Regions from separate parts of the Virgibacillus ihumii genome, predicted to be linked through region 2. Evidence: riboswitches for the same ligand, from Rfam matches in the RefSeq annotation. Region 2 holds a riboswitch; each other region holds the start of a gene.

Region 1 (10,810 bases), 210 kb from region 2:
ATGGAAAAATAACTGTTGCAAAATAATGCTGTCCTTCCTGGTTCAACAGGAAGGACAGCATTATTTTGGTATCGTATTTTCTCTAAAATTCCTCATAAACAGCCGGGTCCTGGTCTTTCATTCTGCCATCCGGTTGTGTTAGTTTGTCCAATGTGGTCATGTCGTTGTTATCCAAAGTGAAATCAAAAATAGAGATGTTTTCCAGCTGGCGCTGAGGTGATGCGGATTTCGGAATTGGCACTGTGTTATGCTGATAATGCCAGCGCAAAATCACCTGCGAAATACTCTTACTGTGCTTGGACGCAACCGTTTTTATCGTATCATTTGTAAAAAGGTCGTTGGCACGCGCTAAAGGACTCCACGATTCGGTTGCAATGCCATTTTTTTCATGCCACTTGCGCTGCTCCTCCTGGTTGAAAAACGGGTGCAGTTCCACTTGGTTGATACTCGGCAGCACTCCTGTTTCTTTTTCAAGGCGCTCTATATGCTCAGGAAGGAAGTTGGAAACGCCAATGGAGCGGATTAGCCCCCATTTTTTTGCATCAACCAATGCCTGCCATGCTTCAACATAGATATCCTGGAGTGGATTTGGCCAATGGATTAAATAAAAATCATAGTAATCCAAATCCGCCCGGTAGAGTGATTCCTGAATTGCTTTCACTGCCTTGTCGTACGTGTGATAGCGACCGGGAAGTTTTGAAGCAATGCGCAATTCCTCCCGCGGCACAGATGTCTGCTTAAGTGCTTTCCCGACCGTTCCTTCGTTTTCATAATTGTACGCAGCATCAATTAAACGGTATCCGTTATCAATTGCACTTGCAATAGCGGCAGCACCGTCATTTCCCCACAGTTTATACGTACCAAAGCCGATTGCTGGGATACGGGTGCCGTCATTAAGTGTAATTTCGGGAATTTGGTTTGTCATTAACTCACTCCTTAATTTGTTGATTTACCAGTATGCTATCATACTCTTGGATAAGATGTTATTGGACTGCTTGGATTGTGACTTACTCATTTATGATAATAATGCTATTACATTTGATATTTAGCAATCTTTCTTTGAAAATGGTATTATTATATTTCTGGTGATTGCCGAAGTCATATTAATAGCCTGGTTGTTCTTCAGTAAACGGAATGAATAAGGTTGAGGTGATTTTAAGTGCTGCTAATCTCATTTACAGAGTTTATATTATACATTTGTTTTTCGGTTCTAATGGGTTCGCTGATTTTGTTCCTGGTTCCGGAAGATAAAAAACCGCCAATGGATATTCCGAAAAAAGTACTATATCTCGCTGCCGTGTTAATACCTGTAACATCGTTTTTGCCGGTTTTTAATACCGCGAACATTCTGGCGGGGAATAAAGATCTGTGGCCGATTTTGAAAGGTGTTATCATGACATTTGAAATCGGAAAAGCATGGATGTTTGTTACTTTCATTTCGGTGATTCTGCTTTGTGTTTTAGGTGCCAGGCAGTTGAAAACAAAGACACACTTCATTACATGGGCGCTTGTTCTAACATTGTTAATGCTGTTTAGTTACACAATGTCAAGCCATGCAGCAACCATTACAGAATGGCAGGGATTTATGGCACATTCCTTTCATTTTCTGGCAGTTACCGTATGGATTGGGCTTTTACTTGTGGCAAGCTGGTTTTCCAAAAATAAAACGAACTGGTTAACATTTCTGAAATGGTTCACGCCGGTTGCTGTTGTTTGTCTGGCTGTTACGCTGGTGGCCGGCTATTTCACTATGACAATTGATATAAATTCGTATGATGATCCGAATGCAACGGTATTGCAGGAATACCAAAACAGTCTTGTTGTTAATTATGGACAAGCATTGGTTATCAAACATATATTTATTATTTCACTGGTGTTGTTTGCTTTTCTCAATGGAATCCTGTTTCGAAAAAAACATCATGAAGAATCATTTAATCCATTGAAATGGGGGCGGCTGGAAAGTGTATATGCGTTAATTGTATTTGGGTTGACAGCGTTCATGGGGCAGTCCTGGCCGCCGCATCAGATCTACACTTTGATCAAATCATATGGAGCATCTCCACTCTTCAAAACGATATATGAGGGAAATTTTATAAGCACTATCCATAATGCTGAAAGTACCGGTATTTTTAATGTTACGGTAATTTTTGGCATGGAGAGTTATTTATTATTTGGTTTGGGTGTATTATTCGGATTACTGACGATTATCGCAGCCGTTAAGAAAGAATCTGTTTTTGTTTCGACTTTTGCTTCGTTGTTGATGGTGGTGTCCGTCTATTTTGGGATCATGATGGGGATACAGTAAAAAATGAAGGCGTTTCGGATAAATTTACTTACGCCGAAACGCCTTTTTCTATGTTAAGCTATATCATTTCCGTCTTTAGGGGCTTCATTTTTTCCGGAAAATCAATGAAAGGATTACGGTTCCCCTGAATATTAAAGATTGCCAGATTTCGATGTTTTTCATAAAGAGACGGCAGGAACTTCTGGTGCCAGTTGAACAATATGTTTGTATCGACCTTTTCCAGATGCGATTTTTCAATTTCATCAGGGTACCGGATTAAAAAGTACAGCATGGCCCTTGCAGCCGCACCTTTTGCATGTGCAGGTTCAAACATCTCTTCATCCGCTTTACCGCACGATGCTTCAGGTTGATTTTCAGGCTTGTAATCGGCAAAATCATAATACGGGTAATTGCTCCTGGTTGAATTACATGCAGGTTCACACGTAAACAGGTGATGAAGATCCCCACGCATCGGCTTTCGTTCATTGAACCAGGATTGCGGGACAGCATGTTCGCAGTTATATTTGAAATCTTCCTCAATCTGTTTCAGTTTACGCTCTTTCTGTTCATCATCCGGTACTTTTTCCATTTGTTCTTTGCGTTTTAATGAGGTTTCGTAGTCTTCTTTGAGTACTTCTTCCGTTTGCCGTTTTATTCTCGAATAAATGCTGGCCACGTTTCCGTCTGGTCTTAAATCAACCCATGGATACACATACTCGCTTGGATCGTACTCCAAATGATTTGTATGGGTTTCCGAAAGAAGTTGTTTCAGCGATTGAAATAATTCTTCATTGGAATGATTAAAATCGATGTTTTGGTAATATTGTTTGATAATCCGCTGATCTTCTTTCTCGTCATAATAAGCCTTTTTGTCCTTCTGGATCTTTTTCTTCGTGTCCGAATGTTGGGCGATAATCTTGTTGAGGCGTTGCCGATCAGTTGTCACCGGGATGAATTTTTCCTCTTGTTGAGAAGTTAAATGCTGCATTATTATTCCTCCTCGCACCAGAATATAAAAGGGGTATACCACTATATTACGGTGTATACCCCAATAGGATTTCAACCAATCTGGTCTTTAATTACCATTACTATTTTTGACAGCTTGTTCTGCATCCAAATACCCGGCACCTTGCGCATAGGCTGGCAATCCCTTGTCAACTGAACCTTGAAGAAGATTTTGCTTTACTTGGTCTGGAGAAAAACCCGGATTGTTTTGTAATATAAGGGCAGCAACACCTGCACAGATTGGGGTCGCCATTGATGTGCCGGATAAAGAGAAATAATTACTGTCTACCCGACCTGACTTGGACGTTTTGTCCAGGAAAGAACCGGGGGCCCGTAAAGAGATAATATTCACTCCGGGAGCCAGTAAATCCGGTTTGGATTCCTCGCCACACGCAGGACCGCGACTGGAAAAGGACGCAATTTGTTCATCGGCTCGGTCGGTTGTATTTTTATCATCCATTGCTCCAACTGTGACCACTTTGGAACTGATTCCAGGCGTACCAATTGTTCGCTGATCGGGACCGGAATTTCCTGCAGCGACACAAACAACTATTCCGGCTGCCCACGCCTGTTCAACAATTTGAACAAGTGGATCGTTACAATTTGATTCATCCGCTGCCGCACCCAATGATAGGGAAATCACATCAATTTGATGTTTTTGCTTATTATCGATACACCATTGAATTCCGGCAACAATTGTGGAAAGCGATCCTGATCCCATTTGATTGAGTACTTTCACGCCGATAACGCCGGCCTCGGGCGCAGGGCCTTTATATTTTCCATTTGATGAAAAACCATTACCTGCTGCATCCCCGGCACAATGTGTTCCATGTCCATTGTCGTCATATGGCTCTGTCTGGTTGTTAATAAAATCCTTAAAGGCAACAATTCGATCGGATGGTTGTTTCAAATCCTCATGCGGATAAATACCTGTATCAACGACAGCAATATTGATGTCCTTTCCGGTCAACCCCTGTTCATTCAATTGAGTTGCATGCACAGCTGGCGAAGCAACATCCAACAGGGCAGTGACTTCCCGGTCATAATGAATTTTTTTAATACTGCAATCGCTGTTCATGAGTTTTTCGATTGTCGAGGCAGTTAACACTGCTGAACAGCAGCAAATGCTGTGATACTGGTGTATCAGTTCGGATCGGGCTTCCGGTTTCATTACGTGATGGGCTTTGTTTACTGCTGAGGATAAAGGGACATCTTTATTTTCGAATTCGATGACAACCGGATATCGTTTGAACTTTTTCATCAAGTTCTCGATGGGACGATGCAAAAAACAGGGAATTCGGCGAAAAGGCCGATACAAGTGTAACAGACTTTGCCGCAACTTTTTGTCAAGCTTTTTGTCGTGATTTCGGATGAGCTGAATCATCGAAAATCCTAACATATAATCCACCTTCCTTTATTCATTTCGATATATTTTATGATTGAACAAAATAGTGGACGCGGTGTTTGTTAGGATATCAAGCAAAAAAGGCGCTTGTACGAAAAACACTGTCGTGTGAAATACTGATAGAACTGAAAAAGTTGCTGATAGAATATTAAAACTAAGGGCTGGTTAAAGCGCTATCAATCTGTTAGAATACAATTGGACATTTAAATAATACAAGTTGTGGGGGGACCAGTGTATGCTGGTTGAGATTGTATCCGATAGATACTGACCCTTGGAACCTGATCTGGTTGAGACCGGCGTAGGGAACATGTTGATGAGGATATGTATAAACTTTGCGTGCGCCGTAGGTATTGAACCTATGGTGTTTTTTATTTTCTGTATATTCCATTGCGCCTGTCGGCAAACAGATTGTTCCACAACGGATAGGAGGAATGGATGTTGAAGAAAATACTGGTCGTTTTATGCTTTTTGCTGGTTCTTACTGCATGTGGGGATAACGGAAAAGCAGAGGAGTCCAAAGGTGAGGGAAGCTTGAAAGATGTTTCCATTGTGCTGGATTGGACACCGAACACGAATCATACAGGCATTTATGTAGCGAAGGAAAAAGGATATTTTGCTGATCAAGGGTTGAATGTGGAAATTATCATGCCTGGTGAAGCAGGTTCCAATCAACTAGTGGCAGCAGGTACAGCAGACTTTGGCGTAAGCTATCAGGAAGGTGTTACCGAAGCACGGGTTCAGGATGTTCCAATTGTCTCGATAGCCGCTGTCATTCAGCACAATACTTCCGGATTTGCTTCTCCGAAATCAAAAGGCATTAATTCACTGAAAGATTTTGAAGGAAAAACATATGGCGGGTTTGGTGCCCCGGTGGAGAAGGCGATTTTGTCATCCCTGATGAAAAAAGCCGGAGCGGATTTCAGCAAGGTCGACATTATCAATATGGGTAACACAGATTTTTTCACGGCGGTTAAACGGGATGTTGATTTTGCCTGGATTTACTATGGTTGGACCGGAGTTGAGGCCGAACTTCGCGGTGTTGAACTGAACATGCTGTACTTGACGGATTATTCCAAGAAACTTGATTATTACACACCTTTGCTGATTACGAATGAAAATATGATCAGTAACAATCCGGAAACTGTCAAAAAGTTCATGGCAGCAGTTTCCAAAGGATATAACTTTGCAATCGATAACCCGGAAAAATCTGCTGAGATCTTAATCAATGCGGTTCCGGAAATTGACGCTGAATTGGTAAAAGCAAGTCAGAAATGGTTATCGCCAAAATATAAAGCAGATGCTGAGCAGTGGGGTGTTCAGAAGCTTGAGGTTTGGGAGAACTATGCTGACTGGATGTACAACAATGATTTGCTTGATAAAAAACTGAACAGTAAAGAAGCATTTACGAATGAATTTTTACCCAATAATGAGGAGGATGAATCATGAGTAATTCGCTGGTCAGTATACAAATTATACCTAAAACTGAAAATGGAGAAGATGTTATTCCGTATGTGGATGCAGCGATTGAGAGCATCGATGCGGCGGGAGTTAAGTATGAAGTGCATCCACTGGAAACAACGATGGAAGGCGAATTGTCGGAATTATTGACAGTCATCGAAAAAATGAACCGGAAAATGGAGGAACTCGGCTCTCCAAGTGTTATCTCACAAGTTAAAGTGCTGTATAAACCTGATAGCATTACCATGAGTGATCTGACGGAGAAATACCGATAATGAAACAGGTCATGAAACAGGGGTGGAAGCCTGCCGCGGTTCTCCTTATCATTCTGTTGTTGTGGGAGTTTTCCAGCAGGTTTTTTCAAATCCCAGATTGGCTGTTGCCGGCGCCATCACAAATTTGGCAGGCAGGAGTGGGGGGATGGGAAGAGTTCCGTCCCCACTTAACAGCCACGATAAAACTCGCTGTGATGGGTTTTGTACTTGGCAGTTCATTCGGAATCGCTGTCGCTTGCTGCCTGCATTTGCTTCCATCGGTTCGGGAAGCTTTTTATCCGCTCATTATTTTATCGCAAAATATCCCGATCATTGTTCTTGCACCACTGCTTGTGATCTGGTTTGGATTCGGGATGCTGCCAAAATTAATTATTATTATATTAGTTTGTTTTTTTCCCATTGCTGTTGCTGCATTGGACGGTTTCAGCCAGACGGACACCAATTTGAAGCATTACATGCAGATGGCTGGAGCAAGCAGGCGTCAGGTTTTTCAGAAGCTGGAATGGCCATATGCACTGCCTTCTGTTTTTTCCGGGTTGAAAATCGCGGCCACATACAGTGTGATGGGAGCGGTCATTGCCGAATGGCTTGGCGCCGGAGAGGGAATTGGTGTCTATATGACGCTTGCTTCTTCTTCATTTCAGACAGACCGGGTTTTCGTGGCCATCGTTTTTATTATGGCTTTGAGCTTAGTGTTTTTCGCTTTCATTAATTTGCTTAAACGGATTATGGTTAAATGGCGGCCGGAGAGGAGTTAACATGACAAAACTGTGCATTAGGAACTTGACGAAAAAATTTGCCGGCCAAACGATTTTGGATAAAGTGTCATTATCTGTAGAAGATGGGGAGTTTGTGTCCATTTTGGGTCCGTCCGGAAGCGGAAAGAGTACGCTGTTCCATCTGATCGGCGGCATCACCAATCCTGATTCCGGAGATATATGGCTGGATGGAAGGCGGATGAACGGTGAGCGCGGAGGTATTAGCTATACTCCGCAGGCTCCATCGCTTTTGCCTTGGAGAACGATTTTGCAGAACGTTATGCTTGGGGCGGAGTTAACTGGTGATCAGGATGAACGGAAGGCACTGGAATTAATAAACCGTGCTGGTCTGAAAGGGTATGAAAAAGCCTATCCGCATGAATTATCGGGTGGAATGATGCAGCGTGCTGCCTTCGTTCGGAGTCTGTTAAGTCCCCAGCAGCTGATTTGTTTGGACGAGCCATTTTCAGCGCTGGATGAATTCACCCGGCTTGATATGCAAGCGTGGCTGTTGTCGATTTGGCAGTCCTATCAGCGTTCGATTCTGTTCATAACCCATAATATTGAAGAAGCGATCTACTTATCGGATCGTGTCATCGTCCTGTCGCAAAAACCAACTACCATTAAACAAGAACTCCAAATTCCTTTTGAACGTCCAAGAAATAAGAATCTGACGCTTTCGGAGGAATTCTTAGAATGGAAGAAAATGATCTACCACCAACTGCAGAATAATCATTAAAATAACGCTTTTTAAAGGTTTTTAATCCTTTGAAAAGCGTTATTCCGATCTTTTTAATAATATCCACCTGATGATGCCGCCTGCCAAAAGACCAACCGGTAAAAACAGGATTGGCAGCCAGACCGGTCCAATCAGAATACCGAACAGTTTCAGGTCGGCAGAAAAAATAACCCCAACGGTTACAAAATAAGCCGAAAAAACAAAAGGCAGAAATGCATATGGTTTGCTTTCACCCTTTGCATCTTTGTATGCATCCCAAATTGCAAAGAAATACAAACATGGGTAGAACATCAGCCATCCGTAATTTGTCACTTCTACTGCTTTTTGTATTTCACCGTGAAAGCTTAAAATAATAATCTGGTTGAAATTTCCCATTACATTAATTAAAAATTCCAGCCCGACTAACAGTAACCCCTTAATGTATGCTCCATTCAGCAATTGTCCGAATCCTGGAAGCGCAATGCTCCAGAACAGTACTTCCAGTTTGTCTCTGTTTTTCCCTTTTTCCATAAGCAGCCCTATTTCGCCAATTCTTTTCGGTCAGCTGCCATCGGGGGCTGTTCCATCCAGCCATGGTTAATCATGATATCAGCCCCATCATCCGCATAATTGGCAATTTCTGCAATCAGACGTGTATATTGAGCACCAAGGTCATGTCTGGAACTCGTTGACATGGCAGTACCATATTGACCTATACCGGATGCGCTGAGCAGGGTAACAATGAACATCATACATTTTTCGGAGAATGGTGCTGTTGTTGAGTCGGTAACTTCTGAAGTCAGCAGAAAAGCTGAATCTGAAATGTATTCTTTACTTAAAATGGACTTAAAAACTTCTACTTGTTTGCCGGAAATATCACGGCCGCGTTCAAAATATTTTCTTACTTCTTTCGACTTGGCAACCTGACTGAAGGCGGTGATTAGCGCCTGTCCCAATGCATTTCGTTTGGAATTGTATACAAGGCTGGTGATTTCCTGGCCGAGCAAAGGACGTCGATCCCCGAACCACCCGGCCATAAAACTTTGTTTCTTCACAAAATCAATCTGATCAGGTTTTGGAAGATGCGGATCGCGAATATATATACCTTTTTCTTTTGCTAATTCTTTCGCCTTTATATGCAACTCCTGAAGATGATTAACGTTATCGTTGTAATAATTAATGACATCTGACGTGGAAGATACTACAAGTGAAAAATTATTCATGGTCAATTTAATCATCGACATATGCAAAAGATAATAAATATATAATTTGTCTGAGAATAATCGCGGTGCATCCAGGTTGACATCCTTATCGGTAAATCCTTGCGGTACAGGGTAGCCCTCACCACGGAAAAATTGCTGCAATATTTCTTTGTTTTTCTGTGATTTTTCAAGTGCAAAGGTCAATAAAGCTTCTGTTTGTTCACATTCAACATTTTGAAGAAAATAACGCAAACCGCAAATCGTCATTGTTTCACTTTGATAGGAATTCCAAAGCGAGGAAATTTCCGCAGCGGTAAGGGGAATATTACTGGTATGGTTCTCCACGTAAAGCTCATCTCCTTTTTCTAGTTATTACTATAGTGTGGACGCAAAGTGCCATCTTATACGGCTGTATAAAAAAAGGCAGAGTTGGGAAACAAAAGAGAAAGGATTTGTTGATAAGGGGGAGTGAAATGGGGTTCTTTTCCAGACGAAGCAAAAAGCAACAAGACAAACAGGAAGATTTCACGCTGGATGTCTATAAAGACCTTGATAAAAATATCTACAATCTCAAAGTAATGCTGGAGGAACCGAATGATCTTGTAATCCGTGAATTCACTGCAGGTCATACAGATCATAAATGTGCCCTTGTTTTTATGGATGGACTTGTCGACAAAAATCTGATCAACGATAATATCCTGAAAAATTTGCAGGTAATGGCTGAGTGGAAAGAACTTCCATCATCAAATACGAAATTATTTCACGATATCAAGCAGGAACTTGTTTCAATCAGTGATGTCAGTACCGGAAAAAATCTGGATGACGTGTCCAATGCACTACTTTATGGAAGCGCCATTTTATATGTTGATGGTGTCCGTAAAGCGATCATCGCGGATGTGAAAGGATGGGAAACACGTTCGATTGATCAGCCTCCATCCGAAACGATTATTCGCGGCCCCCGAGAAGGTTTTATCGAAAACTTCCGGACAAACATGGTTATGATCCGCAGATATATACGTGACCCGAATTTGCGTTTTAAAACGTATGATGTCGGCCGCCGTTCCAAGAAAAAACTTGCACTTACATATGTGGACGGGATTATCCACCCGGATCTTTTAAAAGAGGTGAAACGTCGGCTCTCCTCGATTGATATGGATAGTGCGCCTGAATCAGGCTATATTGAACAGTGGATTGAAGACAGCTTTTTGTCTCCATTTCCGCAAATGATGAATACAGAGCGGCCTGATGCAGTGGCAGAATCACTGCTTGAAGGAAAATTTGCCATCATCTTGGACGGCACGCCATTTGTATTGATTGCTCCCGCAACAATCGGAAATACATTGCAGGCCCCCGAGGATTATTATGAACGGTGGTGGATTGGAACGGGGCTGCGTATGCTGCGCTATTTGGCAGCATTTCTGGCAATGTTTGCGCCAGCTTTATACATTGCCCTTACCTCATATCATCAGGGGATGATTCCTACCAAGCTTGCTTTTTCGATTGCCGCGACACGTGAAGGGGTACCATTTCCATCTGTCGTGGAAGCCTTCCTGATGGGCTTTACCATGGAACTGCTGCGGGAAGCAAGTGTGCGGCTGCCAAAAGCAATCGGGCAGACCATCGGGATTATTGGGGGGCTGGTAATAGGTGAGGCAGCGGTTAATGCCGGGGTTGTCAGTCCGATAATGGTAATTGTCGTAGCGCT
Region 2 (10,810 bases):
CATCATTTACATTGCACCCGGCTGATGTCCGCTTACCGGTATATGCTAATGCAGACATCCGCGGTGACACTGCCAAAGAAAACGCAGCGATTTTACGCGGTGTTTTAGAGGGTAAACGCGGAGCCTACTTTGATACGGTGCTGCTTAATGCGGGACTTGGCATTTATGCAAACGGAAAAGCATCCACCATTTTCGATGGCATTGAACTGGCACGAGAAAGCATCGAAAGCGGCGCTGCACTGGAAAAATTAAACTATCTTGTTAAATACAGTTCAGCCGTTGCAAAGGAGGCAATCTAAGGTGACCATTTTAGATAAAATCATCACTGAAAAAGAGAAAGAGGTAAAAGCGCTGAAACTGGAAACGGCTGAAACGACTCCTGTTAAGCCTAAATCCGTTCCGCGTATTGCTGATTCTTTTCGCAACACAGATACAATGAATGTCATCGCCGAAATCAAACGTGCCTCCCCTTCCAAAGGATCAATTAATTTGGAAGTAGATCCGGCTGAACAGGCAAAGAAATATGAGGCATGTGGTGCCGGGGCAATTTCCGTTCTGACTGATAAAACATTTTTCCAAGGATCAATGGATGATGTACGAAACGTCCGGGAGGCAGTTGACCTGCCAATCCTTTGCAAAGACTTTTTTATTGATACTGTTCAGATTGATCAGGCCAAAGCGGCAGGTGCCTCGATCATTCTATTGATTGTTGCAGCCCTGTCACCGGAAAAGCTGAAGGAACTGTATGAATATGCGACGGATCAGGGATTGGAAGTTCTTTGTGAAGTACACGATGAGGAAGAAATGAAACAGGCAATTGCACTCGATGCAGCAGTCATGGGAATAAATAACCGGGACCTGAAAACATTTAATGTAAGCTTGGACACTTTTGGACAGCTTGCATCCATGGTAACCAATCCGGAAACAGTGCTGATCAGTGAAAGCGGCATTAAAACAAGGAGCGATGTATTTCACGTCCAAAACAATGGTGCAAAAGGAATTCTTGTTGGCGAAACATTGATGCGTGCTCATAATTTAGCTGCACAATTCGAGGCGCTTAAAGTCCCGATATCGAAAGAAGGCCCTGCAAATGCTCGTTAAAATCTGTGGTATCCAAACAAAAGAAGCTGCGCATACGGCCGCGGATGCCGGCGCTGATTTTATCGGATTTGTGTTTGCAACGAGCAAACGGCAAATCACCCCGGAGCAGGCAGCTGAACTTGGGGCCGGCCTCCCTTCTTCAGTCCGGAAAGTCGGTGTTTTTGTGAACGAAACAAAAGAGGCAATTGAGCGGACTGCTGAAATTGCCGGCCTGGATGTGATTCAGCTGCATGGGGATGAAACACCGGAATTTGTAGCCGAACTTTCTTACCCGTTTATCAAGGCCAAACCGATGACCGATGAGTTTACATCAGCAGCTGCAGCATTTCCTGGCGAATTCCTTTTGGTTGATAGCCCGCGTGGTCCTAATCGTGGCGGAAATGGTACAACATTTGATTGGAAGTTACTGTCTGACAGTGGACTTGATCCAAATAAAATTATTTTGGCCGGCGGACTCAATGCTGACAATGTGCAGGAAGCAATTACGGCAGTCAACCCGGCTGGCGTCGACGTTTCCAGCGGCGTGGAAACGGATGGACAAAAGGATGCTGGCAAGATTGTCCGTTTTGTCCAAAAGGCAAAAGCGAAATCCTGATAGAAAGCGGAAAGTTGCTAATAGAACATCAAAGGTTACTGATAGAACCGGGATAATTCCTGATAGAATCCCTAAAGTTGCTGATAAATAAACTAAACTGACCGATAAACTAGCAAAACTGACTGATAAACAATGAGAGGATGATAAACAATGACAACTTATAAGATGCCGGATACAACAGGAAGGTACGGCAGCTTCGGTGGTAAATTTGTCCCGGAACTGTTAATGCCGGCAATTTATGAATTGGAAGAAGCCTATGAATCTGCGAAAAATGATCCTGCTTTCACATCGGAATTGGACTACTATTTAAAACAGTATGTTGGACGGGAAACGCCCCTTTACCATGCTGAAAATTTATCCAAACAGCTGGGTGGTCCGTCCATTTATCTGAAGCGCGAGGATCTCAACCATACCGGTGCACATAAAATCAACAACACCATTGGGCAGGCGTTGTTAACACTCCGAATGGGAAAAAAGAAAGTCGTCGCGGAAACGGGTGCCGGCCAGCACGGTGTTGCCACAGCGACTGTATGTGCCCTGCTCGATCTTGAATGTGTTGTATTCATGGGGGAAGAAGACATACGCAGACAAAAACTCAATGTGTTCCGGATGGAATTGCTTGGTGCGAAAGTTGAGAGTGTCTCACAGGGAAGCGGAACATTGAAAGATGCAGTAAATGAAGCACTCCGTTACTGGGTAACACATGTGGAGGACACCCATTATATCATCGGATCTGTCGTGGGCCCACATCCGTTTCCGAAGATGGTCCGTGATTTCCAATCGGTTATCGGCCAGGAAACAAGAAAACAGTTCCAGGAATTAACCGGTAAACTGCCGGATGCAGTCACAGCCTGTGTCGGCGGCGGCAGCAATGCAATAGGAATGTTCTATCCGTTTATTGAGGATGAACAGGTCAGCCTTTATGGAGTCGAAGCAGGCGGAAGCGGTATTGAGTCAAACAAACACGCTGCTACCATTACCGCCGGAAGTGTTGGCGTTTTGCACGGCACGATGACTCATCTGCTGCAGGATAAAGATGGTCAAATTGAAGAGGCGCACTCGATTTCAGCGGGACTTGACTATCCGGGCATTGGACCTGAACACAGTCATCTTTATGAATCAAACCGGGTAAGCTATACGTCGATTACAGATGACGAAGCAATACATGCATTCAAATTGCTTTCCCAAACAGAGGGGATCATACCTGCGTTGGAAAGTGCGCATGCCGTTGCATACGCATTGAAACAGGCCAAAAATATGAATCAGGACGAATCTTTAATTATTTGCTTATCAGGACGTGGGGATAAAGATGTAGAATCAGTAAAAGACGTACTTGGAGGTGAAGTTGATGAGTAATACGGAGTTGGATAAGGCACTTGCAGAAAAACTAGAGAACAACAAAAAAGTGATTGTTCCGTATATCATGGCCGGTGACAAACCACTTGATCAGCTGGAGGAGCAGCTGGAATTTTTACAGGAGAGTGGCGCAGCGGCAGTGGAACTGGGAATTCCTTTTTCAGATCCCGTTGCCGATGGACCGACCATTCAGGATGCCGGTCAGCGTTCCTTGAAAAATGGCACGACCCTTACCACCGTTCTGAAAGCCTTAAAAAGTTTTGCTGATAAACGGACGGTACCGGTTATTTTAATGACCTACCTGAACCCGGTATTTAAATACGGCATCGAATCCTTCGCCAAAGATTGTGCGAATGCAGGAGTGAACGGAGTCATCATTCCTGATTTGCCACTTGAAGAGGAAACGATAATTACGGATGATTTGCAGCAGAATGAAATATCCTATATCCGGCTAGCTGCCATGACTTCACCAGTTGACCGCCTGCAAAAAATTGCCGAGCAGACAGAGGGTTTTCTATACGCTGTATCCGTCACAGGCACAACCGGAGCCCGGACAACACATGATGATAAAGTGAAAAGCTATCTGCAAAAATTAAAACAGTATACCGAAAAACCAGTATTAGCTGGGTTTGGTGTCTCCACCAGTTCGCAGGCACACAACCTTGCCGAAGCATGTGACGGGGTAATTATCGGCAGCACCATTGTCAACTTTTTGCATCAGGATGAAAAAGTAAACGTTCAAAAACTGTTACAGGAGAGCGTATAACAAAACACTCGCACCCCAAGGTGTGACTGATTTTAATATGAATTTTCGCGAATCGTGGATAAGTTGACGAAAATCGTGGATATCGGTTCCGAATTCGTGGATATCACGCGTAAAATCGTGGATATCCATCTCAGAACCGTGGATAAAATCACAAGGCCCGGGGGCTGTCCATCGGTATTAACGTGCATATTCAGGGGGCACCGAGGGCCCCTTACCTGCTTTGAAATATGATTCGCAGGGACCTTTACATTAAGAAAGTTTCCCGTTAAGATAAGTAATAATAATTATATACTACTTTTAAGCACTAGGGGAGCTGTCTGGCTGAGAGGAATACATTTATTCCGACCCTTGGACCCGAACCGGATAATACCAGCGTGGGAAAGTGCAGTCTGTTAAATACACATTATCTGACTGCAGCCCACTGGCTGCAGTTTTAATTTATTCGGAGGCTCCTGAAGTCATCAGCAAAGGAGGGAACATTATGCGTCAAAAATGGGGATTCCTGGACAGTGGAATTCATGACGCTTCCGTGAATATGGCATTGGATGAAGCATTATTGAACTGGCATAGCGAAGGAAAAATCCCGCCTGTGCTCAGATTTTATGGATGGACAACGCCAAGCCTATCACTCGGGCATTTTCAGAAAGAATCCGAAATCAATTTCCAAAACATGAAAGAACACCAGTGCCAATACGTTCGCCGGTTGACCGGAGGAAGTGCAGTTTTACATGATGATGAACTGACCTACAGTATCGTCATTTCTGAAAAAAACCCGGATATCCCATCATCTATCCAGGAAGCATACTATGTTTTGTCCAAAGGAATCATCCAGGGCTACAAAAACTTGGGAATTGAAGCAGATTACGCTGAGGATCTTTCAAGGGAAAGAAGCGCCATTTGCTTTGAACGCCCCGCTTTTTATGAAATGGTTGCTGACGGAAAAAAATTATCCGGAAACGCACAAACACGGAAACGGGGAATTATACTGCAGCATGGTTCCATACCAATATCCATTAATGAGGATATGTTATTTGATTTATTTGTTTTCCCAAATGAAAAAGTAAAAGCAAAAAAACGCCGTGCTTTTGCACAAAAGGCAGCTGCTATTAACCAATTGACCGGAAATAAGCACACTTTCAAAACTGTTAAACAAGCATTTTATGAAGGATTCAAGAAAGGGCTAAATCTTCAGCTCGAACCAATCACACTGTCAAAAAGTCAATGGGATGAAGTATACCAGCTGGCCAAAACCAGCTATTCAACTAAACAACCAACAAGGAGCGTGTAAGTGTGGCAAAACAGGAAGAATACATACGTAAACCGGAATGGCTAAAAACACGAATCAATACAAATAAATCATACCGCAACTTAAAGAAATTAATGCGTGACAATCGATTGAACACTGTTTGTGAAGAAGCACGCTGCCCGAATATCCATGAGTGCTGGAGTGAGCGCAAAACCGCGACATTCATGATTCTCGGTGATACGTGTACACGAGGTTGCCGCTTCTGTGCCGTAAAAACCGGAATGCCGAATGAATTGGACTGGGGTGAGCCGAAGCGGGTGGCAGACTCAGTCAGCGTGATGGGACTCAAACATGTTGTCATTACTTCAGTGGCCCGGGATGATTTGGAGGATGGCGGGGCCCAGGTTTTCGCCAATACCGTCCGGGCTGTACGCGCCCAAAACCCGGGATGCACTATTGAAATTCTGCCGTCGGATATGAAAGGTGATTACGAAAGTCTGCACACCCTGATGGACAGTAAACCGGATATTTTTAACCATAATATTGAAACTGTCCGCCGCCTGACGAAACGTGTGCGTGCCATAGCTATGTATGATCGTTCCCTGACATTGCTAAAACGCGTAAAAGAGATTGCGCCAAACACACCAACTAAATCAAGTATCATGGTCGGGCTTGGAGAAGAAAAAGACGAAATTATCCAAGCGATGGATGATCTGTTGGCACATGACGTGAACATTATGACAATTGGTCAGTACCTGCAGCCAACAAAGAAGCACTTAAAGGTAGAGCGCTATTATCACCCTGATGAATTCGCCGAACTGAAAGAAATTGCACTTAAAAAAGGATTCAGCCATTGTGAATCAGGACCGCTTGTTCGTTCCTCCTATCACGCCGACGAACAAGTAACCCAAGCATCAGCCCAGCGTCGTATCAAATATATGAAGGGCTATGAAGAACAGGAAAATGAACAGGTAGACTTTACATTTTAATCATACTTATTTCACCTGAAGGAACGCACATTCAAATTCGGAATGTGCGTTTTTCTATAATTATTTATGGGTTGTTTCTCTTTTGATATAAAATTATATGTAATAGATAATATATTGCATCGGCTATTGCCCCCTACCATTAGTACATTTCCCAATAAGGACAACGAAACCATTTTTTTAATAACTAGACTATAAAACAAGCACTTGATAGCTGACTCCATATCCTGTTAATGAATCATCAAAAAATAAGGAGTGAGTTATAAATGAGCTGTGGAGGTAACAAACATGTTGGCGGCGTCTCCAGCGGAAATTGTGTCTGCGATGTCGTAAGTGAGATAATTAAAGCTCAAGATGAAGTCAGCAACAATGGCAATGGCTGTTGCGATACAGGCTGCGATCAATCTATACGGGACTTACTTTCTCCGTCACAAAATGGCAATGGACCGAATGGCCCGACAACGATTCCTTTTATCCTGTATTGTAAGGGAACCTGTAAACCATTTATTGCAAGCGGAGTATACCGTGATCTTGTGACTGGTACAAATGCTACTTTCTTTAACTGTCTTGAATCACCAATTTTCCGTGCCAAAGGATTTGCAGACGATGACGAATGCTGTGTAAGACTTGAACTTCTGGCACCAGTCAATTCCGAGGGGAATGTTACAATTGAAAGGGCAGATGAGGTATGTGGTTTCTTTTCTGAAACAACAGGCGCAAGAGCGAGAAACTTTATTGCAACAGGTATCTGTATTACAGTAGACTTGCATTCCTTTAAAGGAATCCAATGCTTGGATGCGATTACGCCACTTTCTTCATCCCAGTTTCCAACAGATTAAATGAGTAAAAACCAAAGGCTGATTTGCAGCCTTTGGTTTTTATGTTTATTTCCATATTTCCAACCAAGTGGCAGAATATTTTCATGATGATCGCATACTCATTTCAAAAAAGTTCAAAATAACTTTTTCCTTCGATGGTTGTTCCAGCGTAATTTCACCAACATACACCGGCTCACCTGAACCAATATTGACAACTGTTAATTGTTGAGCTACTGGCGAATTACCTTTTGTAAATAAGACATATAACTTACCATCATGAACTTCTGTAGCGCGGGCATTCAAATATTGTGAATCCGCATCACCAGCATCCAACCCAAACCGATTTGTTATCTTCCGCTGGTTTATGCCATACTGGATAACTTCCATCTTTCCCTCAGCAGCTGATTGCAAATAAAGGTTTGAACCATCCACAGCCAATACCTGCTGATTACGCAGTTTTTCCGGCAATTTAACGTCCAATTTTTGCTCTGTTTTTAAATTATATGCGGTAATGCTATCCACCTTGGTTTTAACCTGCTGGGCAACAGCGCCGCTTTTCATATCCTGTTGCTGTACCGTTTCGTCTTCCAACTTCTTAAATATAACGATTTGGCTGGGACTGGTGTTGTAATGATATGACATGGACAGAGGTCTTGTATATGCCTCATACCCGGTTTTCATGATCAATTCTTCATCGACCAGTTCTTTTTTTTCCATATTAAAACTGTACACATGAATTTCCTCATTGACGTCAGTTGTCTCAGATGGTTCACGGATATTCTTTGTGATGACTTTAAGTTCTCCATTCACATATTGTACATCCTGTATCCGCACGCTGTTATACATTGCCCGGTTTGGCACCACTGCAGAAAATTCAACCGCTTCATTATTTTCCTTATTTAAAATAGCAACCGAAAATTCCATATCGCTGTTCCTGCTGCCGAACGACTGATTGATAACATCTGCATAACCAACAACTTTGTCTGTTTCCACATAGGAAGATGCAGTACCGCTTTTCCCGCGCATAAAGCTGCGATACTTATCCTGTAGGGCGGCAATCCGTTTATTATACATGCCGGAGATCCGTTCAAAAAAAGAATTGCCAGCATCAAATTCAGCCCCATCGGTTGTCAAGCTCAATTCACTGGAAAAACTCTCCGCATAATATCCCCCCTCAAGAACGACATCCTGAATAGCTGTTTTATCCCCTTGTTCTTTTTTAAAAACTATTTCCGGATAACTACCGGCAGATAATGCTGATTTAATATAAAATGCTCCAATGACAATGACAATCAATGGCACAATGACAATTAGCTTCCAATACTTTCTCATTCTTTTTCTCCTTTCATACCCTGATTTTTTTCATCAGCAAGTAATGGCCAACCCAAATAGCTGCTGCTGTTATCATAATTCCGAACAGAACTTCCAAACCAAGCAGTTCGAGCGGATACAATAGTGGGTGTTCTGTAAACATCATGGAGATAAATGGTAAAGCAAATACTATGATTGAAATTCCACCATAGAGTACTGCCAGTAAAATTCCTTTCCATCTGAAACTGCGCTCGAACATAATAGCGGTAAATAAAATAAATACAGCCATAAAACCGGCACCATAATACAGCAAAAACTCGATAAAACTCTGCGGGTAAAGTATTGCCAATTCACGGTGATTGTGAACAATTTCAAATACCCCTAAGTCTGTCTGAAAATCGTCTGGCACAAGCCACATTAATAATGAATTTTCAAGTGGCAAGAGCAGCATTTGTATGGAAATAAGTCCAAGCACCATCAGAAAAATCGCCGTCGCCTTAGCCAAGTAAACGTTCAGTCGGTTAGTCGGCAGCATAAGCAGCCGGTAAATAAATGTATTCTTACCAAACCAATCACGGTACCAGATCAGAAAAACATAAATGATCAAGGTCACCGCACATAATGCAATTGGCCCCATCAGCCACAAACTTTGCGCAAGATCCATCATTGACATCGTTCCAAATTCGTCAAGAAAATCCGATTTTGACATCATTTCCTCATAAATCTTCTGATCAGCATTTGCCATAAATGTTTTCGCCTTTACAATAACCCCGGTAATCTGAACAACAACTGTAATGGCAATCAGGATCAGATAAAATTTCATAAAACGACTCAGTTCAAAGTTAACCAATTTCAAATAGCGATTCATTGCACATACACCTCTCTCATGACATCAACTACCGATTTCCCTTCCGTTTCCCTTAATTCTTCCGTATCAAATTCCTGCAGCACGACACCATCATCAAGTAGTACCGCTTTGTCAATCAGGTGTTCAATATCGCCAATTTCATGTGTGGTCACGATAACACCCCGGTCTTCCACCAGATGGCTCGTAAATATATCGGCAATCTGTTCGCGGGTAAACATATCAATCCCGGAAAACGGTTCGTCCATTAACAAATAGTCAACATCCAGTGCCAATCCGAGCAGAAGATTGATTTTCGCCGTATTCCCTTTCGACAGACTGGAAATCTTCTCTTCTTTTTCGAGCTTGAAAAAACCAAGTATTTCGTCAGCCCGTTCCTGATTCCAGCTATCATAATAATCCGCCATAAACTGCATGGCTTCACTAATTGTCATGCTTGGAATCATCGTAATGGCATCCGGTATAAAGGTTATTTTTTCATAACTTTTCTTATTCAACTGCGCACCATCAATCAAAATTTCCCCTTCATTAACCGGTGTCAGGTTCATGATGGCATTCATAATCGTTGTTTTTCCTGAGCCGTTGATGCCGATCAGACAGGTTATTTCCCCTTTATTTGCGGTAAACGAAACGCCATTTAATACGTTTTTGCGCCCAAACTTTTTCTTAATAGATTTAAGCTCAATCATTCGAAAACCCTCCTATTCCCAATTGTCCATTGAATATTTTTCTTTGATCAGCCCGAGCACTTCATCAATCGGAACATTTATCGACCGAATCGATGCGACAAATTCACGTATCGCATCATCAATCAACTCATCCCGCACACGGCCAAGCACCTCTTCATCCTTCGTAATCCTGCTCGGCAAATTCCGCTCTGTATAAATCAATCCCTGTTCCTCCATTTCCTTATATGCCCGCTGTGCCGTGTTCGGATTTATTTTAATCCGGTTTGCCAGTTCGCGTCTGGACGGAATCTCCTGCCCCGGTTCAAAAGTGCCGGTTGCAATCTGTTGTTTAAAATATCGAATCACCTGCACATATACCGGATCGCGGTTGTTTAATTGTATTTTCATAAACACAGCTCCTCGCAAAATTCAGATGTACACCATTTTCGCAAGTGTATTAAACTGTTAATACACCAATTGCAAAAAATCACTGTATTAATCACTTAATACGCTTCTGGGATGTATTATACGATTAATACACTAAGAAAGTCAACAGCTCATGTTAATTTTTAGTGAGATTCTTTATAATTGCCTGATTCACCGCTTTTCGCCGGAAAAAATTAAAAAGTTTAGGACTCACACGATTTTTTCCCAATCAATCACTGTTCCCAAATCCTTTTTGCCGCTGGTCAGGCAATCAGCACACATTAACGATGGTATGTTAAAATTAAATTAGACTGATAATTGTATATTGGAAGGACGGATTACAAATGACCGATACTATAAAACTTACATCATTATCATCAAAAGGCGGATGCGGTTGTAAAATTGGACCGGCTGATCTGGAACAGGTTTTGCACACGCTCCCACCTGCCACTCCTAACGAAAATTTACTTGTCGGACTTGATACGAGTGATGATGCCGGCGTGTACAAACTGACCGATGATCTGGCAATTGTCCAAACGGTTGATTTTTTCACCCCGATTGTTGATGATCCCTATTCATTCGGACAGATTGCGGCTGCAAATGCAATCAGTGATGTATATGCAATGGGAGGAACGCCAATAACTGCTCTTAACATCGTTGCATTCCCAATTT
Region 3 (10,810 bases), 2.7 Mb from region 2:
CGGTCTTACGTATAAAGTGCTCGGTAATCCACAGCTGCATGTATATACCATTCAAACACGTGACTTTGGGAAAGTACAAATATATGCCCATCCTTCAACAGGGGCTGTCTTGTCATAAGGCTTTTCGTAAAGCTTGTTTATTGGATTTTCCGTCAAAAAATAAAAAGCCTGGATGCATATCAACTCCAGGCTTATTATTAATAGGCCGTAATGCCTACTGAACAATGTACGGTTTTTCGCTATACTAAAAATAAAGAAAATTTAAAACGGAAAGGAAGATTTGATGCAACAAATTACGTACAACCCTGCATGGGATATTGATGTGATTTTTCCAGGGGGAAGCGACTCCGCAGAATTACATACATATATGAATGATATTAAACATGATTTGCAAGCGCTTGCAAATGCGGTCGAGGAATTTGATCCGGTGCAGGTAAGTCGTGCTGATCAGATAAAGAAAGTAGCTGATTTACTTGAAGGTACACAAAATAAAATGGGAGAGGCATTTGCATTTATCAGCTGTATCAATGCGCAGGATGTTCACGATAAGAAAGCAAGTCTGCTGGTTGGAAAAAGAAGTGAACTGCGCGCCGAAATGGAAGCCGTGAAAACGAGTTTTGAACAGAAACTGACAGCAATTCAGGACCAACAGTGGGATGAACTGCTAGGCGATCCGGCGATTCGGGATCTGGCTTTTGTGTTGGGGGAATATCGGAATAAGGCGAATGAACTGCTGTCAGCTGATAAGGAGAAATTGATTAATGATTTATCGATTAGTGGATATCATGGCTGGAGTCAGATGTATGATACGGTGACAGCCAATATGCGTGTTGAAATTGAGGAGAATGGTGAAACGAATTATGTTTCTGTCGGTCAGGCATCCAATAAAATGAGTGATCCTGATCGTGGCGTCAGGAAACATGTTTTTGAACAACTGGGGAAGGCATGGGGAGAAAACGCCGACTTTATTGGGCAAACTTTGAATCATCTGGCTGGCGTTCGGCTGCAGACGTATAAGCACCGCAACTGGAAGCATGTGCTGAAAGAGCCGCTTGCTATGAACCGTATGCAACAGGAAACGCTTGATGCGATGTGGAATGCGATTAATCGGAACAAACATCATTTTACCGACTTTCTGGCCAAGAAGGTAGAACTGCTTGGCCTTAAAAAGTTGAGTATGTACGATATTGGGGCTCCACTGTCAGAAACCGTGAAAAAAACACCGTATACGGATGGAGCCAATTTTATTGTTGAGCAGTTCAGTAAGTTCAGTCCGAAAATGGCTGATTTTGCACAGATGGCTTTTGAGGAAAGGTGGATAGAAGCTGAGGATCGGCCCGGCAAACGTCCTGGCGGGTTTTGTACGAATTTTCCAGAAAGCAAGCAAACACGGATTTTCATGACATATTCCGGAACATCATCCAATATCGCAACATTGGCACATGAACTTGGGCATGCATACCATCAGCACGTTATGAATGATATGCACGGATTGAACCAGGGATATGCCATGAATGTTGCGGAGACAGCTTCCACATTTGCTGAGATGATTGTTTCCGATGCATCTGTTAAAAATGCCCGAAACACAGAGGAAAAAAAGGTGTTGTTGGAGACGAAAATTCAGCGCAGTATTGCCTTTTTCATGAATATCCAGGCGAGGTTTCATTTTGAACAGCAGTTTTATGAGGAACGGAAACAGGGAATAGTGCCAGTGGAGCGTTTAAATGAAATGATGATTGATGCGCAAAAGGATGCGTATGGGGATGCGCTTGATGAATATGATCCAAATTTCTGGGCGTCTAAATTGCATTTTCATATCACAGGTGTACCGTTTTATAACTTCCCGTATACGTTCGGGTATTTGTTCAGTCTTGGCATTTACGCACATGCTCAGAAAATGGGGGGCAACTTTGAAGATGACTATATTGCGCTGCTTCGTGATACTGGTCGGATGACGGTGGAAGATTTGGCAGCGAAGCATTTGGATGTTGATTTAACCAAGCCGGATTTCTGGGAAAGCGCTATTTCTCTTTGTGTAAATGATGTAAATGAATTTCTGAGCTTATAACAATACGTTTGTTATTACCATTCAGTTAAGTTATAATACAGATAACATAAAAAGCAGATTAATAGAAGCCTGCAGGGGGAGCCGATTGGCTGAGAGTGAACGAGAAATTGTTCTTACCCTTCGAACCTGTTAGTTAATACTAGCGTAGGGATGGTGGCTTTTTTTGATGGATTACAGCAGTAATGTGAGTGGATTCCCCATCAGGAAGCTTCCCCTTGGCATTGCTTTTTTTGTGAAAAATTCCGTCCGGCAGGTTTTGGACCGACGGGAAAGGGGAGGTTTATTGAATGCGTTCGAAACGTACACTGTTTTTGGTGGAGGTTCCTATTTTCACGGCTCTGGCGTTATTGCTTGATACAATCCCGTTTTTATCATTTAAAATATGGGCACAGGGTGGTTCGGTTTCGTTTGCAATGATTCCAATTTTTATCGTTGCTTTTCGATGGGGAATAAAAGGCGGATTGTTGTCAGGATTTTTGTGGGGTGGATTGCAAATCATGTTTGGCGGATTTATATTGACTCCACTGCAGGGATTTCTTGATTATATTGTAGCCTTTACAGTACTTGGAGTGGCCGGTGCTTTTGCGAAACCGGTTCAGAATGCTGTCAATAAGGGCAATGGTAAAAGCACTTTCCTGTACATTGCCCTGGGCGTGTTCGTCGGTTCAAGTTTACGCTTTTTGGCACACTTCGCAGGAGGTATTGCATTCTTTGCGGAGGCAGCTCCCGATGGACAACCGGTTTGGCTGTATTCACTGTTGTACAATGGTTCCTACATGCTGCCGTCATTTATTCTATCTGCTGCTCTTGTGTTTCTGTTATTTTACAAGCAGCCGCGAACATTAATTGAATCAACCCAATAAAATATATCACGCATCAAGAATAGTCCTTTGCACGCGAGGGGCTATTTTTCTATACTTAAGATAGAGGTGATACAAATGAGAGAGTTGATCGGGCAGTGCCAGTCTTGTGGAAAAAATGTCTATTGTGAAAATGGCTTTTTTGACGGAGTTCAGATTGACGGCAGGTTGCTGTGTAATGATTGTGCTGAGAAGGAAGATACAGAAACATAAACTTGAAAAGATGAATTTTGGCAAGTGCATTTGAGTCGTGTGGCTCACAAATTTATGAAAACGCGCATATCCAACTCAAAATCACGAATATACGTTCTGGAAACGAGAATAAATGACTCAAAACCGCGAATATCATACTCAAAACCGCGAATATATTTCATAAGCTTTTGACATTCAATAGGTTCTGTTCTTTTAAATGCATCTGACACCACTTCCCTACGATGTGCATAGGCTATAGCACACTAAAAAAGGAAGTGGTTGCGATGGAGCTGACTATTTCGCATTGGTTATATGGTTTATTTACGTTAATCATCATTTTAACGATGATTTTCCGAAAAGGTGTGGTGCTCCCATCATTGCTTGGGACATTTGTTATTGCTTGGGTATATAACGGCAGTATTGTGGATGGGTTTACGTCCATTTTTAACGCCAACCTGGTTGCAGCGAAAGAACTTTTCAGCATTTTCCTGATTATTACATTTATGATGGCATTACTGCACTCGCTTCGTGACCTTGGTGCTGATCGCAGAATGATTCAGCCGATTCAAAAGGTGATGGTCAACGGACATGTTTCATTTTTTGTTTTGATTGCTGTGACGTATGTCATATCACTGTTCTTCTGGCCAACACCGGCAGTTCCGCTGATTTGTGCGTTGCTTGTGCCGGCAGCAATCCGGTCAGGGTTACCGGCGTTGTTAGCAGCGGTTGCTGTGGCATTAGCGGGGCAGGGGATGGCATTGTCATCGGACTATATTGTGCAGGTCGCTCCAAGTTTGTCGGCAAAATCCGCTGGAATTGATGTTGGACTAATAACAGATAAGGCATTAATATTGTCGATTATTACCGGTGCTGTGGCAATTGGTCTTGCCTATTTAATGTACCGAAAAACGATTCGGACAAAAAACAGCCCGCAAAATGAGGTTGAATTAGAGGCAATGCAGGGTGCGAAAGAATCAGCAAACAAGAACCACGCTGCCCATCTGCGTACGTGGAGCAAAGTGTTTGCGGTGCTCGTTCCGGTTTCGCTGCTGGCAGTCGTTATTTTCATGATGTATTCAAAGCTTCAGGCAGGAAGAATGAGCGGCTTTGAAGGTGGTGACGGGGCAGCATTTATTGGTGGTGTAGCTGTTATCTTGCTGTTACTTTCAACGGTCGCATTTGGCCGGCATCATGCACTTGATTATATCAGCAATTATATTACGGAAGGTTTTGTATTTGCCTTTAAAGCGATGGGACCGGTAATACCGATTGCAGGATTTTTCTTCCTTGGGAGTTCCGATTTTTCCGGAAGTATTCTGGGAGTAAGTGAAAAAGCGCCAGGGTTACTTTTTGATCTTGTTCAATCCTCACAGCAATATCTTCCCGAGAGTGCACTGTTTGCTGCTTTCAGCATTCTTGTTATTGGAATCATAACCGGACTTGACGGCTCAGGTTTTTCCGGTCTTCCGTTGACCGGTGCGCTTGCTTCATCATTAAGCAGCGGTTCCATTGATCCTGGCACACTTGCCGCAATCGGGCAGATGGGCTCCATTTGGACCGGTGGCGGAACGATTGTCGCATGGTCATCCATGATTGCAATTGCCGGTTTTTGCGGCGTTTCCGTCATGGAACTCGTCCGCAAAAACTTCATTCCGGTTATTCTGGGGCTCTTAGTTTCGACTGTTTTGGCTGTTTTCCTTTTTTGACGGAATCCGCAACCTCCATCAAAGTTGGAAATCGTTGGCTTTTTTCACAGCCTTTTTGATACACTCGTTATATATGTATTCATGAAATAAAATCGATTCGCTATCAAACATGGTGAAAAAACAAGTTTTCTAATGATGGAGGTTATGTTATGGTACAAAGTACTACAGATATCGTGAAAAAATCACTGGATGCATTGCTGGATGATAAGTCTTTTTTACCGGAAATGACAGGTCAGTCAAGACAAAAAGCATTTACTTCACTCGTTTCTATTTTATCTACTCCAAACCATGTCAGTAAATCATTTTTGCGGGTTACGCTGGAAGATGAAAAGGTAATCCGTATTCCCGCCTTTCGTGTGCAGCATAATAATATTTTAGGTCCATATAAAGGAGGAATCCGATTTCACGAATCGGTTGAAGAAAATGAAGTAATCAATCTCGCCTCGCTTATGACGTTAAAAAATGCGCTGCATGAAGTACCGTTTGGCGGCGGTAAAGGCGGAATCATGATAAATCCACGGGAATACAGTGTTCGGGAGCTCAATTTGATTTGCAAAAAATATGTGCAGTACTTCAGTGAAATTCTTGGTCCGGACAAAGATATTCCTGCCCCAGATGTCGGTTCGAGTGCCAGAGAAATGGACTGGATGATGGGTGAGTACAAGAGCATCCGGCCTGGCTTGCCTTATCGCGGCAGTTTTACCGGTAAAAGTGTCCTGAATGGTGGTTCACTGGGGCGGAGAGAAGCTACCGGAAAAGGTGTATATTTTACTTTCCGTTATATGCTCCATAACTTTGTAAATGAACAGGAAAAATGGCTGGCTGAACGGGATAACATTTTTGCAAAAACTGCACTGAAACATAAGGATAAAACACTGACAATGGCGGTTCAAGGTTTCGGGAACGTCGGATCTGTTGCAGCTTTGGAAGCTTTTCAGTGCAATTATATAAATAATAAAATTGTTGCTGTCAGTGACCGGCATGTAACGCTGTATAATTCCGATGGTTTGGATATACCAGCACTGGTAAAATACACATCCAATAACGGCGGGGATTTGCCTGTTGATGGCCATCAGCTTGAGGAGGCGGATGTCAAGGCGGACATTCAGGACCGGGATGATGTATTAACGCTGGATGTTGATGTATTGTGCCTGGCAGCATTAGGCGGGCAGATTCATAAAGATAACGTATCAGATGTCAAAGCCCAGATAATTATCGAGGGAGCCAATGCCCCTATTACCACTGAGGCAGACCGTTATTTGAGTGAAAACGGTGTCATTATTGCACCAGACATTCTGACAAATGCCGGTGGTGTGATCGTTTCTTATTTTGAGTGGCTTCAGGGCAGAGAGACTCAGTTTTTCAGCGAAGAAGAAGTGTATAAACGATTATTTGATAAAATGAAAGAAACTTTTGATACGATATTACCGCAGTTTTTCGGTGATCCCTTTCCACTGCGTCAGAACTGTTATATCCATGCTGTAATGAAAATTTCCACCATTCTGTACCGGCAGGGAAAATTATATTAAACGAAAAGACATTCTGCACGAGCGGAATGTCTTTTTAATAAATAGATATGTTATAATATTCAGTGAATAGGAAAATTAAGGTCAAAAAAGGATTTGTCTATGGAGGGGAGGTTATCGATGGATGATAAAAGTCTGTCGTTATGGTCAACGACTAAATACCATAATCATCTGAAGGCAACGGAGTATGATGAGATTGCCAGGGAAGCCGCGGTTACGATCATGATAAATGGTGAGCAGTATGCAACGATTGTCTGTACACCTAACGAAATCCGACAGCTTGTTTTAGGATTTTTAGCTTCTGAGGGATTGATTCGTACCGCGGAACAAGTGCTGAAATTAACAATTGATGAAGAGAAAGGCTTTGCTTATGCGGAATTATCCACCCGGGTTGAATTTGCGAAGCGAACCGAACGCTGGATTGGGTCATGCTGTGGTAAAAGCAGGGAGTTTTACTTGGAGCAGGATGTTAAAACGGCGAAGACAATCTATTCCTCCGTTCAATTTTCAGCAGAACAGGTCTATCAGTTGATGGTAGACTTTGATAAAAAGGCTGAAGTATATGGGCGGACAGGCGGGGTTCATCAGGCGGCAATTGCATCAGCTAATGGCATCATCGCATCTGCCATTGATATCGGCCGCCATAATGCACTTGATAAATTGTACGGATATATTATGCAGAACCGAATTTCACTGAAAGATAAATGTATTTTATTCAGCGGCCGGATTTCATCGGAAGTTATTTTAAAAGTTTCCAAGATTGGTGCCGGCGTATTAATTGCCAAATCAGCACCGACCGATCTTGCACTAAAGCTTGCTGATGATCTGCAGATAACAGCAATTGGCTTTGTCAGGGAGAATAAATTGAACGTATATACCCATGAAAAGCGTATCAATGGAGATTCTTATCACGATGTTTATTTTTCAAATTAAGGAGGGGATGTCGTGCTTAACCAGGATCATATTATTGTGAAAATAAATGGGGAAGAGTTTCTTGCTGATCCGGGGCAAAATCTGCTGGATTTAATTAATACAACAGATGTATTTGTGCCGCAGATATGTTATAACGAAGCATTGGGACCGGTTCAAACATGTGATACCTGCCTTGTCCAGGTGAACGGTGAGCTTGCTAGAGCATGCGGCACTACGGTGGAGTCCGGAATGAATGTCAATACAAAAATTGACCAGGTCAATGCTTCCCAGAAAGAAGCGCTTGATCGGATTTTGGAAAAGCATGAGTTGTATTGTACCGTTTGCGATTACAATAATGGAACATGCGAGATTCATAATACAGTAGCTGAATTTGGTCTGGAACATCAGTCACGGCCATTTCAGGCAAAACCGTATGAAGTGGACAATTCCAGTCCTTTTTACCGGTATGATCCGGATCAGTGTATTTTATGCGGCCGGTGTGTGGAAGTCTGTCAGGATATTGAGGTCAATGAAACACTTTTGATTGACTGGAATCGCGAACAGCCACGCGTCATTTGGGATAACGATGTACCGATCGATCAGTCCTCGTGTGTCAGCTGCGGACAATGTGTTACGGTTTGTCCGTGCAACGCATTAATGGAAACGGATATGGTCGGTGAGGCAGGTTATATGACCGATCATGGTCCGGGATTATTAAGGTCGATGATTGAGGTAACCAAAAAAGCAGAACCAGGCTATGGTCCGCTGTTTGCTGTGTCAGATACGGAAGCCTCGATGCGGGAAGAACGCATTGAAAAGACCAAAACAGTCTGTACATATTGTGGTGTCGGCTGCACATTTGATGTCTGGACTAAAGATCGAAAAGTGTTGAAGGTTGAACCACAGCAGGATTCACCGGCAAACGGCATCTCCACTTGTATAAAAGGGAAATTTGGCTGGGATTACGTGAATTCCGAGGAGCGTCTGACTAAACCGCTGATTCGTCAAGATGAATCTTTTGTTGAAGTGGAATGGGACGAGGCATTGGATTATGTTGCAAACCGTTTTGCTGAAATTAAGAAAGACAAAGGTGCTGATTCACTTGGTTTTATTTCATCATCCAAAGCGACCAATGAGGAATCATATGTCATGCAGAAATTGGCTCGTCAGGTTATGGGGACTAACAATGTGGATAACTGTTCACGCTATTGTCAGTCACCTGCCACGAAAGGGCTTTTTCGGACGGTGGGACATGGCGGTGATTCCGGCTCGATCGATGATATTGCTGAAGCGGATATGGTTATCACAATCGGTTCCAACACGGCGGAATCACATCCGGTGCTGGCATCACGCATCAAGCGTTCACAAAAACTATTTGGACAAAAGCTGTTTGTATTTGATTTACGCAAACATGAGATGGGACAGCGTGCGGATAAATTTTACCAGCCGAAAAGCGGGACAGACCTTGTTTGGCTCTCAGCAGTAACTAAATATATCATTGACAAGGGCTGGGAAAATCGTTCTTTTATTGATCAGTGGGTCAATGATTTTGAAGATTATAAGGAAAGTTTAAAAAAGTTCACATTAGAGTATGCTGAAGAGTTAACCGGCATTTCACAGGATGAATTGAAATCAATCGCAAAACAGATTGTTAGTGTTGATAAGGTGGCGATCTGCTGGGCGATGGGTGTTACACAGCACCAGCTTGGCAGTGATACAAGTACGGCTATTTCCAACTTGCTGCTCGTTACCGGCAACTATATGCGGAACGGCACCGGGGCATATCCATTACGCGGACATAATAATGTCCAGGGTTGCAGTGATTTTGGCAGCATGCCAGACTTTTTCCCCGGATATGAAAAAGTGGCAAATGATGATGTAAGGAAACGCTACGAAGATGCCTGGGGTGTGGAGATACCTGATGAGCCGGGCAAAGACAACCATGAAATGATTGAAGCGATTCATGCAGGTGAACTTAATTCGCTTTATGTACTTGGTGAAGATACAGGGGTTGTTGATGCGAATATTAATTATGTCCGGGCAGCTTTTGAACAATTAGATTTCTTTGTTGTTCAGGATTTATTCTTAACGAAAACAGCCCAATATGCGGATGTTATTTTACCGGCTGTTCCAAGTCTGGAAAAAGAAGGAACGTTTACCAATACGGAGCGCCGCATCCAGCGTTTATACAAGGCACTTGATGCTGTTGGTGATTCCCGACCGGACTGGGAAATTATTATGGAACTGGCCGGACGTCTTGGCCATGAATGGGGATATGAAAGTCCATCCGATATTATGGATGAAGCGGCCTCATTGGCACCATTATTTGCTGGAGTCAGCTATGACCTTCTGACTGATTACAATAGTCTGCAGTGGCCGGTGGCAGCGGATGGAACGGATACACCATTGTTGTATGTGGACGGTTTTCCATTCGATGATAAAAAAGCACGCTTGTACCCGCTGGAATTTGATTTGCGGTATGAAACGGATGATGAATATGACCTGCATGTGAATAATGGCCGGGTTCTGGAGCACTTCCATGAAGGTAACATGACGTATAAATCAAAGGCTATTTCGAGTAAGATGCCGAATGCGTTCATTGAGATTTCACCTGAATTGGCGGAGGAGCGTGGTGTCCGGGAAGGTGCTGAAATAAAACTGATCTCCCATACCGGTGAGGTGACCGGGCTAGTACACGTGACCGACCGTGTTAGCGGAAAAGAAGTGTATTTGCCATTAAATGATAACGGCAAAACCGCAGTAAATTTTTTAACGGATAACAATGTTGATAAAGACACGAATACACCGGCATATAAGGAAATCAAGGTAAAAATGAAAGTTCTTAAGAAAAAAGGAAAAAGTCCATTACCGCCGAATAATTACCGCAGAGGAAACCGGCAGCCTCAGATTAGTGTGAATGTTGAGGAAAAGTGGAACCGGAGAGACTATATTTTCCCGGAAAGCAAGGTGAAACATAATGGCTGAGCCGATTTCAAATGTTAAGAAGATGGAGATTCCAAAAGAAAAAATACAGCAGGACAACCTGGAAGAAGTAATAGAAGCGGTCAGCGAAAATAAGGAAGCTATTTTAAAAGGAATTGACTTTTTGAACACACTGAATAACAACGGAATGCTCGACATGAGTCATGCACTTGTAAAGCATAAAGAAGATGCGCTTGAGAATGTGATGAACGAGTTAAACAAATCGCAATATGCAAAAGTGCTGGAAAATATTATGCAGCTCGTATTTCTCGCCGGTGAACTCAGAGTGGACGATATGAAATATTTTGCTGGACGGTTGAATGATGGGATGGAGGCAGCCGGAAATCAGGAGCAGAACGATAAAACATCATATTTTGACCTGATGAAGGCGCTGAAAGACCCGGAAATAAACCGAAGTATCACCATGCTTCTGGCATTTTTGAAAGGAATGGGAAAAGAATAACTATGATGAGCGGACCCTGGGTGCACGGTTGTGTACCCGGGGTTTTTTCTTTACGATAATAACTTTCCTGAAAATATAAGCGGAAGCATTGATTGAAAGAG

The links. A riboswitch is a leader RNA that binds a small molecule or an ion and turns the genes downstream of it on or off. The one in region 2 is predicted to bind thiamine pyrophosphate.
Region 1: another riboswitch for thiamine pyrophosphate. It lies ahead of HUX68_RS16440 (ABC transporter substrate-binding protein); the one in region 2 lies ahead of HUX68_RS15275 (lipoate--protein ligase family protein).
Region 3: another riboswitch for thiamine pyrophosphate. It lies ahead of thiT (energy-coupled thiamine transporter ThiT); the one in region 2 lies ahead of HUX68_RS15275 (lipoate--protein ligase family protein).

The regions. Positions count from the first base shown of each region.
Region 1 is NZ_CACVAN010000001.1:3,322,992-3,333,801, forward strand. It holds gene HUX68_RS16420 (aldo/keto reductase) at 83-925, opposite strand; gene HUX68_RS16425 (copper resistance D family protein) at 1,160-2,305, shown strand; gene HUX68_RS16430 (endonuclease) at 2,364-3,272, opposite strand; gene HUX68_RS16435 (S8 family peptidase) at 3,360-4,688, opposite strand; TPP riboswitch at 4,906-5,016, shown strand; gene HUX68_RS16440 (ABC transporter substrate-binding protein) at 5,133-6,140, shown strand; gene HUX68_RS16445 (thiamine-binding protein) at 6,137-6,427, shown strand; gene HUX68_RS16450 (ABC transporter permease) at 6,427-7,185, shown strand; gene HUX68_RS16455 (ABC transporter ATP-binding protein) at 7,187-7,924, shown strand; gene HUX68_RS16460 (hypothetical protein) at 7,964-8,434, opposite strand; gene HUX68_RS16465 (DUF3231 family protein) at 8,443-9,450, opposite strand; gene HUX68_RS16470 (spore germination protein) at 9,579-10,810, shown strand, end outside.
Region 2 is NZ_CACVAN010000001.1:3,113,734-3,124,543, reverse strand. It holds gene trpD (anthranilate phosphoribosyltransferase) at 1-299, shown strand, start outside; gene trpC (indole-3-glycerol phosphate synthase TrpC) at 301-1,101, shown strand; gene HUX68_RS15290 (phosphoribosylanthranilate isomerase) at 1,091-1,696, shown strand; gene trpB (tryptophan synthase subunit beta) at 1,847-3,052, shown strand; gene trpA (tryptophan synthase subunit alpha) at 3,045-3,818, shown strand; TPP riboswitch at 4,115-4,216, shown strand; gene HUX68_RS15275 (lipoate--protein ligase family protein) at 4,300-5,106, shown strand; gene lipA (lipoyl synthase) at 5,109-6,053, shown strand; gene HUX68_RS15265 (CotY/CotZ family spore coat protein) at 6,317-6,889, shown strand; gene HUX68_RS15260 (hypothetical protein) at 6,971-8,200, opposite strand; gene HUX68_RS15255 (hypothetical protein) at 8,214-9,047, opposite strand; gene HUX68_RS15250 (ABC transporter ATP-binding protein) at 9,044-9,733, opposite strand; gene HUX68_RS15245 (GntR family transcriptional regulator) at 9,746-10,120, opposite strand; gene selD (selenide, water dikinase SelD) at 10,483-10,810, shown strand, end outside.
Region 3 is NZ_CACVAN010000001.1:384,590-395,399, forward strand. It holds gene HUX68_RS01870 (N-acetylmuramoyl-L-alanine amidase family protein) at 1-118, shown strand, start outside; gene HUX68_RS01875 (M3 family oligoendopeptidase) at 284-2,068, shown strand; TPP riboswitch at 2,133-2,236, shown strand; gene thiT (energy-coupled thiamine transporter ThiT) at 2,356-2,931, shown strand; gene HUX68_RS01885 (hypothetical protein) at 3,405-4,826, shown strand; gene HUX68_RS01890 (Glu/Leu/Phe/Val family dehydrogenase) at 4,976-6,355, shown strand; gene fdhD (formate dehydrogenase accessory sulfurtransferase FdhD) at 6,473-7,285, shown strand; gene fdhF (formate dehydrogenase subunit alpha) at 7,298-10,249, shown strand; gene HUX68_RS01905 (helical membrane plugin domain-containing protein) at 10,242-10,709, shown strand.